DNA from 2 places in the Streptomyces sp. CNB091 genome. Region 1 is predicted to be linked to the other one. Evidence: riboswitches for the same ligand, from Rfam matches in the RefSeq annotation. Region 1 holds a riboswitch; the other holds the start of a gene.
The links. Region 1 has a riboswitch for cobalamin ahead of D581_RS0113275 (cobalamin biosynthesis protein). Riboswitches for the same ligand answer to the same signal wherever they lie in the genome.
Positions count from the first base shown of each region.

Region 2: it holds a riboswitch for cobalamin, as region 1 does, so the genes downstream of both, D581_RS0120835 (ribonucleoside-diphosphate reductase subunit alpha) here and D581_RS0113275 (cobalamin biosynthesis protein) in region 1, are expected to answer to the same signal.

Region 1 is NZ_KB898995.1:336,829-343,473, reverse strand. Features, by position in the region: gene D581_RS0113295 (alpha/beta fold hydrolase) at 1-739, opposite strand, end outside; gene D581_RS0113290 (class II aldolase/adducin family protein) at 873-1,532, opposite strand; gene D581_RS0113285 (inorganic phosphate transporter) at 1,810-3,072, shown strand; gene D581_RS0113280 (hypothetical protein) at 3,085-3,315, shown strand; cobalamin riboswitch at 3,467-3,596, shown strand; gene D581_RS0113275 (cobalamin biosynthesis protein) at 3,735-4,721, shown strand; gene D581_RS0113270 (cobyric acid synthase) at 4,762-6,429, shown strand; gene D581_RS0113265 (putative cobaltochelatase) at 6,426-6,645, shown strand, end outside.
Region 2 is NZ_KB899000.1:276,040-282,684, reverse strand. Features, by position in the region: gene D581_RS0120835 (ribonucleoside-diphosphate reductase subunit alpha) at 1-2,063, opposite strand, end outside; cobalamin riboswitch at 2,200-2,323, opposite strand; gene D581_RS0120830 (GNAT family N-acetyltransferase) at 2,388-2,897, opposite strand; gene D581_RS0120825 (hypothetical protein) at 2,966-3,646, opposite strand; gene D581_RS0120820 (YbdD/YjiX family protein) at 3,782-3,985, opposite strand; gene D581_RS0120815 (carbon starvation CstA family protein) at 3,982-6,207, opposite strand; gene D581_RS0120810 (helix-turn-helix transcriptional regulator) at 6,383-6,645, opposite strand, start outside.

The DNA.
Region 1 (6,645 bases):
CGACCGCGGCGTACAGGGCCATGGTGGCGCCGGTGGACCAGCCGTGGACGATCACGTTGCGGGCCCCGTGGCGCAGGGCCCAGCGGACGGCGGCGTCGAGGTCGCGCCACTCGGAGGCGCCGAAGTGGCTGAGGCCGTCCGCGGGGCGGGGGGCTCCGGGGTCGCCCCGGTGGGCGAGGTCGAGCACGGGGAAGCTCTGTTCGTGGAGGAACCCCATCAGGTTCATGGGGTGGGCCCGGGTGGTGCCGAGGCCGTGCACGGTGATGACCCAGGTGTCGCGGGCGCCGGGGACGTACCAGGCGGGCAGGGTGCCCAGCTCGCCGGGGATCTCGACCTCCTGGTGGTCCAGGCCGAGGTCACCGCTCGGGTCGCCGTCGTACAGCGCGGGGGTGAGCCGCACTTTCGCGCCCGGTTCGAGGAGTCCCCGGCCGACGCTCTCCAGCCTGCGGACGACGGTGTCGGCGGCCTGGGAGGCCCCTTCGACGACGGGCCCGACGACCGCGTGGACGCCGGGCCCGGACAGGCCGTAGGTGCCGGGCCTGAGCGCCGAGAAGGACCGGGTCAGGGTGACCTGTCCGGCCGCCGTGGCGTGCACGGTGAGTCTGCGGTCGGCGGGGAGGGGACGTCCGGGCGTCGCTCTGAGGGCGACGTCGCTGGCGTACCGGCCGGCCGCGACCGCTGTCGCACCGACGCCGAGGATCGTGGTGACGGCCGTTGCCGTCGCGGTTACCGGGCGCACCGCTTCAGTGTCGTGGGGCGGGAGGCGGGCTGCCAGTGGGCGGGGCCGTCCGGGTCGGACGCGGGCCGGGGCCGGTCCGGGGCCGTGGCCCGGGCCCCGGTGGTCCACGGGGGTGCTCGGAGGCAGACGGGGGTCAGCCGGGCTGGCCGTATCCCTTGAGGGCTTCCGTCGCCTCGGCCAGCTGGGCCGCGTCGAGCAGGGACGGGGTGCGGCCGGGTAGGGAGCTCGCGGTGAGCCAGAGGCGGCAGAGCCACTCCAGTTGGGCGGTGCGCTCATAGGCCCGGTCGAGCGTGTCGCCGTAGGTGACGGTGCCGTGGTTGGCCAGCAGACAGCCGGTGCGGCCCTCCAGGGCGCCGAGCATGGCCTCGGCCAGTTCCGGGGTGCCGTAGCGGGCGTAGGCGGCGGTGCGGACGGGGCCGCCGAGGAGGGCGGCGGCGTAGTGGACGAGCGGCACCTCGGTGACGAGGGTGGAGACGGCGGTGGCGTGCACGGCGTGGGTGTGCACCACGGCGGCGGCGTCGGTGGAGCGGTAGACGGCCAGGTGGAGGGGGAGTTCGCTGGTCGGACCGAGGTCGCCGAGGACCTGGCGGCCTTCCAGATCCACGCCGACCGCGTCGTGGGGTCCGAGCCGGTCGTAGGGCACCCCGCTGGGCGTGACCAGGACCAGGTCGCCGACGCGGGCCGACACGTTGCCCGAGGTGCCGACGACCAGGCCGTCCGCCGCGCTGCGGCGGGCGGTCGCGACGACGTCCAGCCAGGTCCGGCCGACGGATTCCGAGTGCTGCTCGCTCATGGGGCGAGCGTAGGGGTCAAGAGGCGCAACCGGAACGTCACATGAGAGGTGACGGAGGTCTCTTCCGAGTGCCGAACAGCCGTTCAAAATGTTCGCCATCCAGTGGCAAAGAGCAGCCCACGCCCCGCCCCACAGGCACCATGCGGCCCCTCCCGGACACAAGCGGAGGGAGCGCACTCCGTTTGGAGTCACCGCAGCGCCCTGCCCAGTTCATCTTCCGTTCATCCAGGTTGCCTACGGTCCATGTGCCACTGACGTCGAACGATTGCCTGGGTAAATGGAACACATCACGCTGCTGCTTGCGATTGTGGTCGTGACAGCTCTCGTGTTCGATTTCACGAACGGTTTCCACGACACCGCCAACGCGATGGCTACGACCATCTCGACCGGCGCTCTGAAGCCCAAGACAGCGGTGGCGATGTCCGCCGTTCTCAACCTGATCGGCGCGTTCCTGTCGGTGGAGGTCGCCAAGACGATCTCCGGCGGGATCGTCAACGAAGACGGCATCAGAACCGAGGTCATCTTCGCGGCGCTCGTCGGCGCCATCCTGTGGAACCTCCTGACCTGGCTGGTCGGCCTGCCCTCCAGCTCCTCCCACGCCCTGTTCGGCGGACTGATCGGCGCCGCCGTCATGTCGGCCGGCTGGTCCTCGATCAACGGCGGCACCGTCGTCACCAAGGTGCTGCTGCCCGCGATCGCGGCCCCCCTGGTCGCCGGTATCGCCGCGATGCTGGCCACGCGGCTGACGTACCGGATCAACCGGAACGTCACCGACGAGGGACAGCTCAAGTCGACCGCCAAGGGCTACCGGACCGGACAGATCGCCTCCGCCGGTCTCGTCTCGCTCGCCCACGGCACCAACGACGCCCAGAAGACGATGGGCATCATCACCCTGGCGCTCGTCACCAGCGGTGTCCTGGCCCCCGGCTCCAACCCGCCCATGTGGGTCATCGTCTCCGCCGGTGTGGCCATCGCGCTCGGCACCTACCTCGGCGGCTGGCGCATCATCCGCACGATGGGCAAGGGACTGACCGACCTCCAGCCGCCGCAGGGCTTCGCCGCCCAGACCAGCGCGGCGACGGTCATCCTGGCCTCCTCGCACCTCGGCTTCTCGCTCTCCACCACCCAGTCCTGCTCCGGTGCCGTCATGGGCGCGGGCCTCGGCCGCAAGGGGGGCGTGGTCCGCTGGTCCACCGCCACCCGGATGTTCGTCGCCTGGGGGCTGACGCTCCCGGCGGCCGGTCTGATCGGTGCGGGCGCCGAGTTCCTGACCAAGCAGGGCCCCTGGGGCATCGCCGTCACGGCGGTCATCCTGGTGGGCGGTTCGTTCGCCATCTGGCTGGCCTCGCGCCGCCAGCCGGTCGACCACACCAACGTCAACGACACGGACGGGGAGGGCGAGCCCCAGGGCGTCGTCACCACCGCCATGGCGGCGGTCCAGCCGCCGCCCGTCGGCGGCCCGGCCGCCGACCTCGCAACCACCATCCCGGCCCCGGCCTCGGCGCCCGACGACCCGGCCCGGCCGCCGGCCAAGGTGTAAGGACAGATCCGCATGAAAATCGACTGGGCAGCTCTCGCCTCCGTCTTCGGTGTCAGCCTTGTGGTCACCGTCGCGCTGGTCGGCCTCTTCACCCTGGGCATCGTCGCCCTCTCCAAGCAGTCCGCCACGGCCGGAAGCAACGCCGCCGGCGGGTCGGTCGCGCTGGCGCGCACCGGCGCGTACGCCTGCTTCGCGGCGTGCGTGGCCGCGGTCACGTACGGGATCTACCTGATCGTCGCCTGACCCCGTACCCCGCACCCCTTCGGGCCGGACACACTCTCGTGTGTCCGGCCCGATGTGTGTCTGCGCACAGTGGAGCCCCGCAGGTCAACAGCGAGTTGACGGCTGTTCGCGGGGCGTGGTGGACTGCCGGAGCCATTTACGGCGACAGCAGAGGAAGCCGGTGCGAATCCGGCGCGGTCCCGCCACTGTCACCGGGGAGCGCTCCCCCACACCGGAACGTCACGGCCCGCTCACGTGGGCTGGAAGGCCGGGGGAACCGCGGATCCGGAAGCCAGGAGACTCTCGTCGCCGGTCACGTCGTACCAGGGCGCGGACCCTGAGTGAGGACATACGCCATGCCCGGCCGCCGTGTGCCCCTTCCTGTGCCCCCCACGACAGGCCCTCGCGCCGGAACACCTCTCCCCGCGACCGGCTGAGCCATGCGTGCCGACCGCGTTTTCGCGTACGGCGCCACGGCCGGGCTGATCGCCGACGCCCTGTTCGGCGACCCCCGCCGGGGCCACCCCGTCGCCGGGTTCGGCCGCGCCGCCGCGCGGGTGGAGTCCCTGCTGTGGCGTGACGGCCGGGGGCGGGGCGCGCTGCACACCCTCGTCTGCGCCGGAGGCGCCGTGGGGGCCGCAGCGCTGACCGCGCGCGCCGTCCGGGGACGCCCCGCGCTCGCCGTCGCGCTGACCGCCGCCACCGCCTGGTCCGTCGTCGGCGGGACGTCACTGGGGCGGGAGGCCCGCGCCATCGGCGGCGCCCTGACCGCCGGGGACCTGGAGGTGGCACGGGAGCGCCTGCCGCGTCTGTGCGGGCGCGATCCCCACTCCCTGGACGGTCCGGCCATCGCCCGCGCGGTCGTCGAGTCGGTCGCCGAGAACACCTCGGACGCCGTCGTCGGCGCGCTGGTGTGGGGGGCGATCGGCGGGGTGCCGGGGCTCGTCGGCTTCCGGGCGGTGAACACGCTCGACGCGATGGTCGGCCACAAGTCGCCCCGCTACCGCCGTTACGGCTGGGCCTCGGCCCGTCTGGACGACCTCGCCGGGTGGCCCGGCGCCCGGCTGACGGCCGCGCTGGCCGTGGCGGGCGGCGGGCGGCCCCGGGAGGCCGTACGCGCCTGGAGGGCGGACGCGGGGCGTCACCCGAGCCCGAACGCGGGGCCGGTGGAGGCCGCGTTCGCGGGAGCGCTCGGTGTGCGGCTGGGCGGGACCCTGGCGTACGCGGGGCGCGTCGAGCACCGGCCGGTGCTGAACGGGGAGTCCGGGCGGGACGTGCGGGGCGCGGACATCGAACGCGCGGTACGGCTGTCGCGCCGGGTGAGCGCGCTGGCCCTCGGCGTGTGCGTGGCGGGGCGGATGGTCGCGGGCCGCGTGGTCGCGCGACGGTCGCTGGCAGGGCGGCAGCGGGGTCGGGGGCGGTCATGAACGGTCCGGCACGGAACGCGGTACGGGAACGGGAGCGGGCATGAGCGGCGGGCTGCTGGTCGCGGGGACCACATCGGACGCGGGCAAGAGCGTCGTCACGGCGGGCATCTGCCGGTGGCTGGTGCGCCGGGGCGTGAAGGTCGCGCCCTTCAAGGCCCAGAACATGTCCCTGAACTCCTTCGTGACCCGGCAGGGCGCGGAGATCGGCCGGGCCCAGGCGATGCAGGCGCAGGCCGCCCGGGTGGAGCCGACGGCCCTGATGAACCCGGTGCTGCTGAAACCCGGCAGTGACCGGTCCAGCCAGGTCGTGCTGATGGGCAGGCCGGTGGGAGAGATGAGCGCCCGGGGGTACCACGGGGGGCGGCAGGAAGCGTTGCTCGGGACGGTGACGGACTGTCTTCAGGAGCTGAGGGCCACGTACGACGCGGTCATCTGCGAAGGAGCCGGGTCCCCGGCCGAGATCAATCTGCGGCGCACGGACATCGTGAACATGGGGATCGCGCGGGCCGCGAGGTTCCCGGTCCTGGTGGTCGGGGACATCGACCGGGGCGGGGTCTTCGCTTCCTTCTTCGGTACGACGGCGCTGTTGAGCGCGGAGGACCAGGCGCTCGTCGCGGGCTATCTGGTGAACAAGTTCCGGGGCGACGTCTCGTTGCTGGAACCGGGCCTGGACATGCTGTACGGGCTGACCGGGCGGCGGACGTACGGGGTGCTGCCGTACGCGCACGGGCTCGGCATCGACGAGGAGGACGGTCTGCGGGTGTCCCTGCGGGGTGCGGTGCGGGAGTCGGTCGTGGCTCCCCCGCACGGCGAGGACGTGCTGCGGGTGGCGGTCTGTGCCGTGCCGCTGATGTCGAACTTCACGGATGTGGACGCGCTGGCCGCCGAACCGGGCGTCGTCGTGCGGTTCGTGGACCGGGCGGAGGAGCTGGCCGACGCGGACCTGGTGATCGTGCCCGGGACGCGCGGCACGGTGAAGGCGCTGACGTGGCTGCGCGAGCGGGGCCTCGCGGACGCGCTGGTGCGGAGGGCCGCGGAGGGCCGGCCGGTGCTGGGGATCTGCGGCGGGTTCCAGGTGCTCGGCGAGCGGATCGAGGACGAGGTGGAGTCGCGGGCCGGCGTCGTGGACGGGCTCGGGCTGCTGCCGGTGCGCGTCCGCTTCGACCGGGACAAGACGCTGGCGCGGCCGGTCGGTTCGGCGCTGGGCGAGCCGGTGGAGGGGTACGAGATCCACCACGGGGTGGCCGATGTGCGGGGCGGGGAGCCGTTCCTCGACGGGTGCCGGGTGGGGGCGGTGTGGGGGACGCACTGGCACGGGTCTCTGGAGAGCGACGCGTTCCGGCGGCGGTTCCTGGTGGAGGTGGCCCGGGCCGCCGGGCGGCGGTTCGTGCCGGCGCCGGACACGAGTTTCGGGGTGCTGCGGGAGGAGCAGCTGGATCGGCTCGGGGATCTGGTGGAGGAGCACGCGGACACGGACGCGTTGTGGCGGTTGATCGAGGAGGGTGCGCCTGCGGGGCTGCCGTTCGTGCCGCCGGGGGCGCCCGCCTCGCCGGGGGCCGACGCGGGTACGGGTGCGGGTGGTCCGGCGAGCCGGGGCGCTGCCCCGGACCCCGCTCCTCAATCGCCGGAGGGGCTTGATTGTGCCGGGCCAACGCCCCGGGGGCTCGGGGAAGCAGCTGTTGTTCATGTCGACCAGGAGGCCAAGTGAGTACGCCGTATCCCTTCACCGCGATCGTCGGGCAGGACGACCTGCGGCTCGGGCTGTTGCTGAACGCGGTCAGTCCGGCTGTCGGCGGGGTGCTCGTACGGGGCGAGAAGGGGACCGCCAAGTCCACCGCCGTGCGCGCGCTCGCCGCCCTCATGCCGGAGGTCTCCGTCGTGCCGGGGTGCCGGTTCTCCTGCGATCCCCTCTCCCCCGATCCGG
Region 2 (6,645 bases), on a different contig from region 1:
CAGGCGAAGCCCTGCACGGAGCCGCTCGCCTCGCGCAGCGCCTCACGGGTGCGGGCGTCCCACACGCCGAGCTTCTTCAGCTCGTCCACCAGGTAGGCGTTGACCTGGAGGAACTCACCGCTGAGCGTCTCGCGCTTGAACAGGTTGGAGACCTGCGGCTCGATGCACTCGTACACCCCGGCGATCGAGGCGATCGTGGCGGTCGGGGCGATGGCCAGCAGCAGCGAGTTGCGCATCCCGGTCTTCGCGATCCGGGCGCGCAGGGCGTCCCAGCGCTCCGGCCAGTTCAGCCCGGTGGCGTAGTGGTCGGGGTGCAGCACCCCGCGCGCCGCCCGGGTCTCGGACCAGGCCGGCAGCGGGCCGGAGCGCTCCGCCAGGTCGCAGGACGCCTCGTAGGCGGCCAGCATGATCCGCTCGGAGATCTTCGTGGAGAGCGCGCGGGCCTCGGGGGAGTCGAAGGGCAGCCGCAGCTGGAAGAAGACGTCCTGGAGGCCCATCGCGCCCAGGCCCACCGGCCGCCAGCGGGAGTTGGAGCGCCCGGCCTGCTCGGTCGGGTAGAAGTTGATGTCGACGACCCGGTCCAGGAAGGTCACCGCGGTACGGACCGTGGAGTCCAGGCGGTCCCAGTCGATCGAGCCGTCCGCCACGAACGCGCCGAGGTTGACCGAGCCCAGGTTGCAGACGGCCGTCTCGCCGTCGTCCGTGACTTCGAGGATCTCCGTGCACAGGTTGGAGGAGTGCACGACCCGGCCCGGCTCGGCGGTCTGGTTCGCGGTCCGGTTGGAGGCGTCCTTGAACGTCATCCAGCCCTGGCCGGTCTGCGCGAGGGTCCGCATCATCCTGCCGTACAGCTCACGCGCCGGAATCGTCCTGCGGGCCAGGCCCTTGGCCTCGGCCGCCCGGTAGGCCGCGTCGAACGCGTCGCCCCACAGGTCGACCAGCTCGGGCACGTCGGCGGGGGAGAACAGCGACCACTCGGTGTCCGCGTCGACCCGGCGCATGAACTCGTCCGGGATCCAGTGCGCCAGGTTCAGGTTGTGCGTACGCCGCTGGTCCTCGCCCGTGTTGTCGCGGAGCTCCAGGAACTCCTCGATGTCCGCGTGCCAGGTCTCCAGGTAGACCGCCGCCGCGCCCTTGCGCCGGCCGCCCTGGTTCACCGCCGCGACGGAGGCGTCCAGCGTCTTCAGGAACGGCACGATGCCGTTGGAGTGCCCGTTGGTGCCCCGGATCAGCGAACCCCGGGCGCGGATGCGGGAGTACGAAAGACCGATGCCGCCCGCGTGCTTGGAGAGCCGCGCCACCTGGTGGTAGCGGTCGTAGATCGAGTCCAGCTCGTCCTTGGGCGAGTCCAGCAGATAGCAGGAGGACATCTGCGGGTGCCGGGTGCCGGAGTTGAAGAGCGTGGGGGAGGAGGGGAGGTAGTCCAGCCGGCTCATCAGCCCGTAGAGCGCGGCGACCTCGTCCAGCGCCCGCACCGACTCGTCCTCGGCGAGGCCCGCGGCCACGCGCAGCATGAAGTGCTGCGGGGTCTCGATGACCTGCCGGGTGATCGGGTGGCGCAGCAGGTAGCGGCTGTGCAGCGTCCGCAGACCGAAGTAGCCGAAGCGGTCGTCGGCGCCGTCCGTCAGGGCCTGCTCGACGAGCTTGTCCAGTGCGGCCGAGTGGAGCGCGACGAACGCGGCGGTGCGCTCCGCGATCAGGCCCTCACGGTGGCCCACGGCGACCGAGGCGGAGAAGGACGTCGCACCCTGGCCCGCGGCCTCGTCCGCGATCGAGCGGGTCAGCAGCCTGGCTGCCAGCCGGGAGTACGCCGGGTCCTCGGAGATGAGCCCCGCGGCGGCCTCGGTGGCCAGCGAGCGCAGCTCGGCCTCGTCGGAGCGGGCGTTGCGTCCGCGCAGCGCGGCGGCGGCGACCCGTCCGGGGTCGGTGTCGGGAAGATCGACGGTGAGGTCGGTCAGGGTCCGCAGCAGGGCGGTCCCGGGTCCGTCGTTCGTGCCTGCTCCGGACGGGGTGGAGGCAGCGGATTCGGTGGCTGAAACCGGATCGGCGGGCGCGATGGTCACTGGGCTTTCCCTCGCTCGGCAGGGGCCGGCGGCAGGCGGGGAAGCCGGGCAGCGCGAAACCCGGGGCAGGGCAGCACAGCTGACGGCGTCCACCGGCCTATCCGCGAGACCCGGACGTCTGGCGTCCGGTTCGGTCGAGCCGGACGCGCTGTCGACAGGTCTTCGGACTTGCGGGTGCGCAAAAGCACACCGATCACACCGTTGCGGGACAGTTCCGGATTCGCACCGGATTCCCCTGCGGCGACAGCGAGGTCGAGCATACATGTGGGGGCCGTCGGATGAAGCGGCCCCCACATGTTGTGTCGCGACGATTCAACGCGCCCCTCAGGAGGGCGCCTCCAGCTCCAGCCGGAAGGTCATGAGCCGTAGTCCCGGCACCGGTTCCCAGTCCCGTTCGGGGGTCCGTACGAAGCCGAGCCGACGGTAGATCCTATGGGCTCCGAGCATGCCCGGCTGCGTCGACAGCACCAGCGCCCGCACGTCGTCGGCGGACCGGGCGCGCTCGGCGCACGCCCGCACGAGAGCCTCTCCCACGCCCCGCCCACGCCCCTCGCGGGCCACCGCCAGCATCCGGAACTCGGCCTCGTCCGGACCGGCGATGTCGCGCCACGGGGTGCCGGGTGCGGCATACGTCACGCCGCCGAGCACCGACCCGTCCACGTCGAGCGCGACGAGGACCTCGGCCTCGGCCGCACGCTGCTCCACCGCCCGCAGTTTGAGCAGATACGGGTCCCGCGGGCCGTCCAGCAGACCGTCGCCGAGATACGCCTGGGCGATGATCTCGCCGAGGACCGCGTACTCGCCGGGCTCCGCCGCTCTGATCGTCAGGTCCATCAGCCACTCGTCCCCAAGTCAGCTCCTACGTCGGCCACTCGCTTCTACGTCAGCCGCTCGCTCCCCTGTCAGCCGCTCGCTCCCACGTCGTTGTTCGGGGCGCCGTCGCCCACCGGCGGCAGGTCGCCGCGTTCGACCGGCTGCCGCCCCCCGGCCCCGTCGGCAGGCGGCAGCACCTGGTCCAGCTCGCGGTCGTCGGCGCGGTGGGCGGCCCGTGCCGCCGACCGCAGCGTAGCCCGGTCCACCTCGTCGGGCGCCCCGCTCACGGTGACCACGAGTCCGCCCTGCTCCCGTGCGTACGCGTGGCCCGAATCCGTGGCCCGGTACCACTGGTCACCGTCCCGCTCGCACGTCTTCAGGGGCTCCTGGCCGCCGGCGGGCGCGGGGTCCTTCGTACAGTCGGCCCCGGCGTGCGCCCGGCGCTCCACCCGCAGCTGGATCTGCCCGCCGTCGGGCGTGGTGTAGACGCTGCCGAACCCGTCGTCGCCGATCACCCCGACCGACTGGCGGGCCAGGGCGTACCCCGGGACTTCGGTCACCCACACGTGCTCCGCGACGGTCTGCGCGGCCAGCGCCCGCGCCTCCAGCTCCGCCCGGTCGGGCGCGGGGTCCGCCGAGGCGCTCCGGTCCGCCGTCTCCGTGCCGGTCGCCACCTGGGTGCCGCAGCCCGTCGCCGCCGCCAGGCTCAGCGCCAGCGCCAAGGTCGTGAGTACGGGACGGAGCCGGGGCGGCCGGGGATGCGATGTCATGGGCACATCCTTTCGTACGGTGAGGGTTCCGTGCACCGGGAAATCGAGCGGCGCCGAAGTCCGTTCGAGGGTGCGAAAAGGGACCGCCGCACCCGTGGAAGGGGTGCGGCGGCCCGATCTCCGGCCGGTGGGTGCTCAGCAGCAGCGGAAGCCCTCGCGCGGATCCGCCTCGCGGGCGTCCATGCGGCCGCGTTCGAAGGCGCGACGGCTCATCACCGGCGTGTCCGGATCGTGGGCCCTCGCGTGCGCCACATAGCGGTCGTACGTCGACTCGCCGGTCAGCTCACGGACGTACCAGCGGATCCGTCCGGCCACCCGTCGCACGTCCGCGACCGTCATGTCCGGCTCCCCGTCTCCGCCGCCTCCTTGCGGATGCCGCCCTCGGGGCCGACTCCGGCGGCGGCCAGTTCGGCCTTCTCCTCCTTGGTCGCGAAGAGCGAGGCCGGGGCGACGAGCTTGGACTCGACGTACGGCGTCTCGTGCAGTTTGACGCTCTCCGGGTCGCGGATCGCCTGGTAACAGACCCGCCCGGCGTCCACGAGCACCACGATGATGAGGAGTGCGAAGAGCGCGCTCAGCACCCCGTCGACGGTGGAGTTGGTGACGACGGTCCGCATGTCGTCCATGCTCTTCGCGGGGGCCAGCACCTCGCCCGCGTCGATGCCCGCCTGGTACTTGTCGCGCTGGGCGAAGAACCCGATCTTGACGTCGTCGGAGAAGATCTTCTGCCAGCTCGCGGTGAGGGTGACCGCCACGTCCCAGGCGAGCGGGACCGCGGTGACCCACGCCCACTTGAGGCGGCCGGACTTGACGAGCAGGGTGGTGCAGACGGCCAGTGCGACGGCCGCCAGCAACTGGTTGGCGATGCCGAAGAGCGGGAACAGCTGGTTGATGCCGCCCAGCGGGTCGTGCACGCCGACCCAGAGGAAGTACCCCCAGCCGCCGACCACGACGGCGCTGGCGAACCAGACGCCCGGCTTCCAGCTGACCTCACGGAACGGCTTGTAGACGTTGCCCAGCATGTCCTGGAGCATGAAGCGCCCGACCCGGGTGCCGGCGTCCACGGTGGTGAGGATGAAGAGCGCCTCGAACATGATGGCGAAGTGGTACCAGAACGCCTTCATCGCGGTCCCGCCGACGACCGCGGAGAAGATCTCCGCCATGCCGAGCGCGAACGTGGGCGCGCCACCGGTCCGGGAGAGCAGACTCGCCTCCTCGACGTCCTTGGCGGCCTGGGCCAGGGCGTCCGGGGTGATGGTGAAGCCGAAGTTGGCCACGGCCTGCGAGGCCGACTGGACGCTGTCGCCGATCACGCCGGCGGGCGCGTTGATGGCGAAGTAGAGGCCGGGGTCGATGATGCAGGCGGCGATCATCGCCATGATCGCCACGAACGACTCGACCAGCATGGCGCCGTAGCCGATCATCCGGATCTGCGTCTCCTTCTGGACCATCTTCGGCGTGGTGCCGGAGGAGACCAGGGAGTGGAAGCCGGAGAGCGCGCCGCAGGCGATGGTGATGAAGACGAACGGGAACATCGAGCCGGCGAAGACCGGGCCCGAGCCACTGGAGGCGAAGTCGGTGACCGCGGGCATCTTCAGGGTCGGCAGGGCGACGACCACGCCCAGGGCCAGCAGCCCGATCGTGCCGACCTTCATGAAGGTGGAGAGGTAGTCCCGCGGGGCCAGCAGCAGCCAGACGGGGAGCACGGAGGCGAAGAACCCGTACACGATCATCCAGATGACCAGCGTGCCCGGCTCCAGCGTGAAGAAGTCCGCCCACGACGACTCGGCGACCCAGCCGCCCGAGACGATCGCGAGGAGCAGCAGCGCGACGCCGATGAAGGAGACCTCGCTGACCTTGCCGGGCCGCAGGGTGCGCAGATAGACGCCCATGAAGAGGGCGATCGGGATCGTCATGCCGATGGAGAAGACGCCCCACGGCGAGTGCGCGAGCGCGTTCACGATGACCAGCGCGAGGACCGCGAGCAGGATGATCATGATCATGAAGACCGCGACCAGGGCGGCGATCCCGCCCACCGGACCGATCTCGTCGCGCGCCATCTGGCCGAGCGAACGGCCGTTGCGGCGGGTGGAGAAGAAGAGCGTCACCATGTCCTGGACGGCGCCCGCGAAGATGACGCCGACGACGAGCCAGATCGTGCCGGGCAGGTAACCCATCTGCGCGGCGAGCACCGGGCCGACCAGCGGCCCCGCCCCGGCGATGGCGGCGAAATGGTGGCCGAACAGGACCCGGCGGTCGGTGGGGTGGAAGTCGACGCCGTTGTCCAGCCGTTCGGCGGGGGTCGCGCGGTTCCTGTCGGCCTTCAGGACCCGGTTGGCGATGAACCGGGAGTAGAAGCGGTACGCGATGGCGTACGAGCCGAGGGCCGCTGCCAGCATCCAGGCGGCGGAGACCTCCTCACCCCGCGAGAGCGCGAGGGTGGCCCAGCCGGCGGCCCCGACCAGGGCGACCAGGCTCCAGACCACTACGGCCCTGGGGGAGATGCCCCGTTTCCCCGGCACCTGCGGTGCCGATGGTGCTGGTGTGGGCGTTTTCGCCATGTGGTGACTCCGTCCCCTCGCTGATCACCGGTGCAATGGGCAGGAAATCTAGGGGACGCGTCCGCCCAGCGTCACCCCCCGTCCGCATTGCGGTCCGGCAACGGTGATGTATCGCACGGGGACACGGCTGCCGACGCGTTTCGGTTCATTCGGGATACGCCTGCTTTCCGGCCGGTCAGATCCAGCCCCGGCGCGCCGCCTCCGCGCCCGCCTGGAACCTGCTGCGGGCCTGCATCCTGGCCGTCAGCTCCGCGTTCATCCGGCGCACCGTGCGCAGGGACACCCCCAGCCTGCGGGCGGCCGTCGCGTCCGTGTGCCCCTTCGCCAGCAGGGACAGCAACTCGTCCTCCTGCGGGGTCAGCCCGTTGCCGTCGCGGCGGGGAGCGGGGCCGAGCGGGGTGGCGGTGGCCCACAGCTGCTCGAACAGGAGCCGGACCA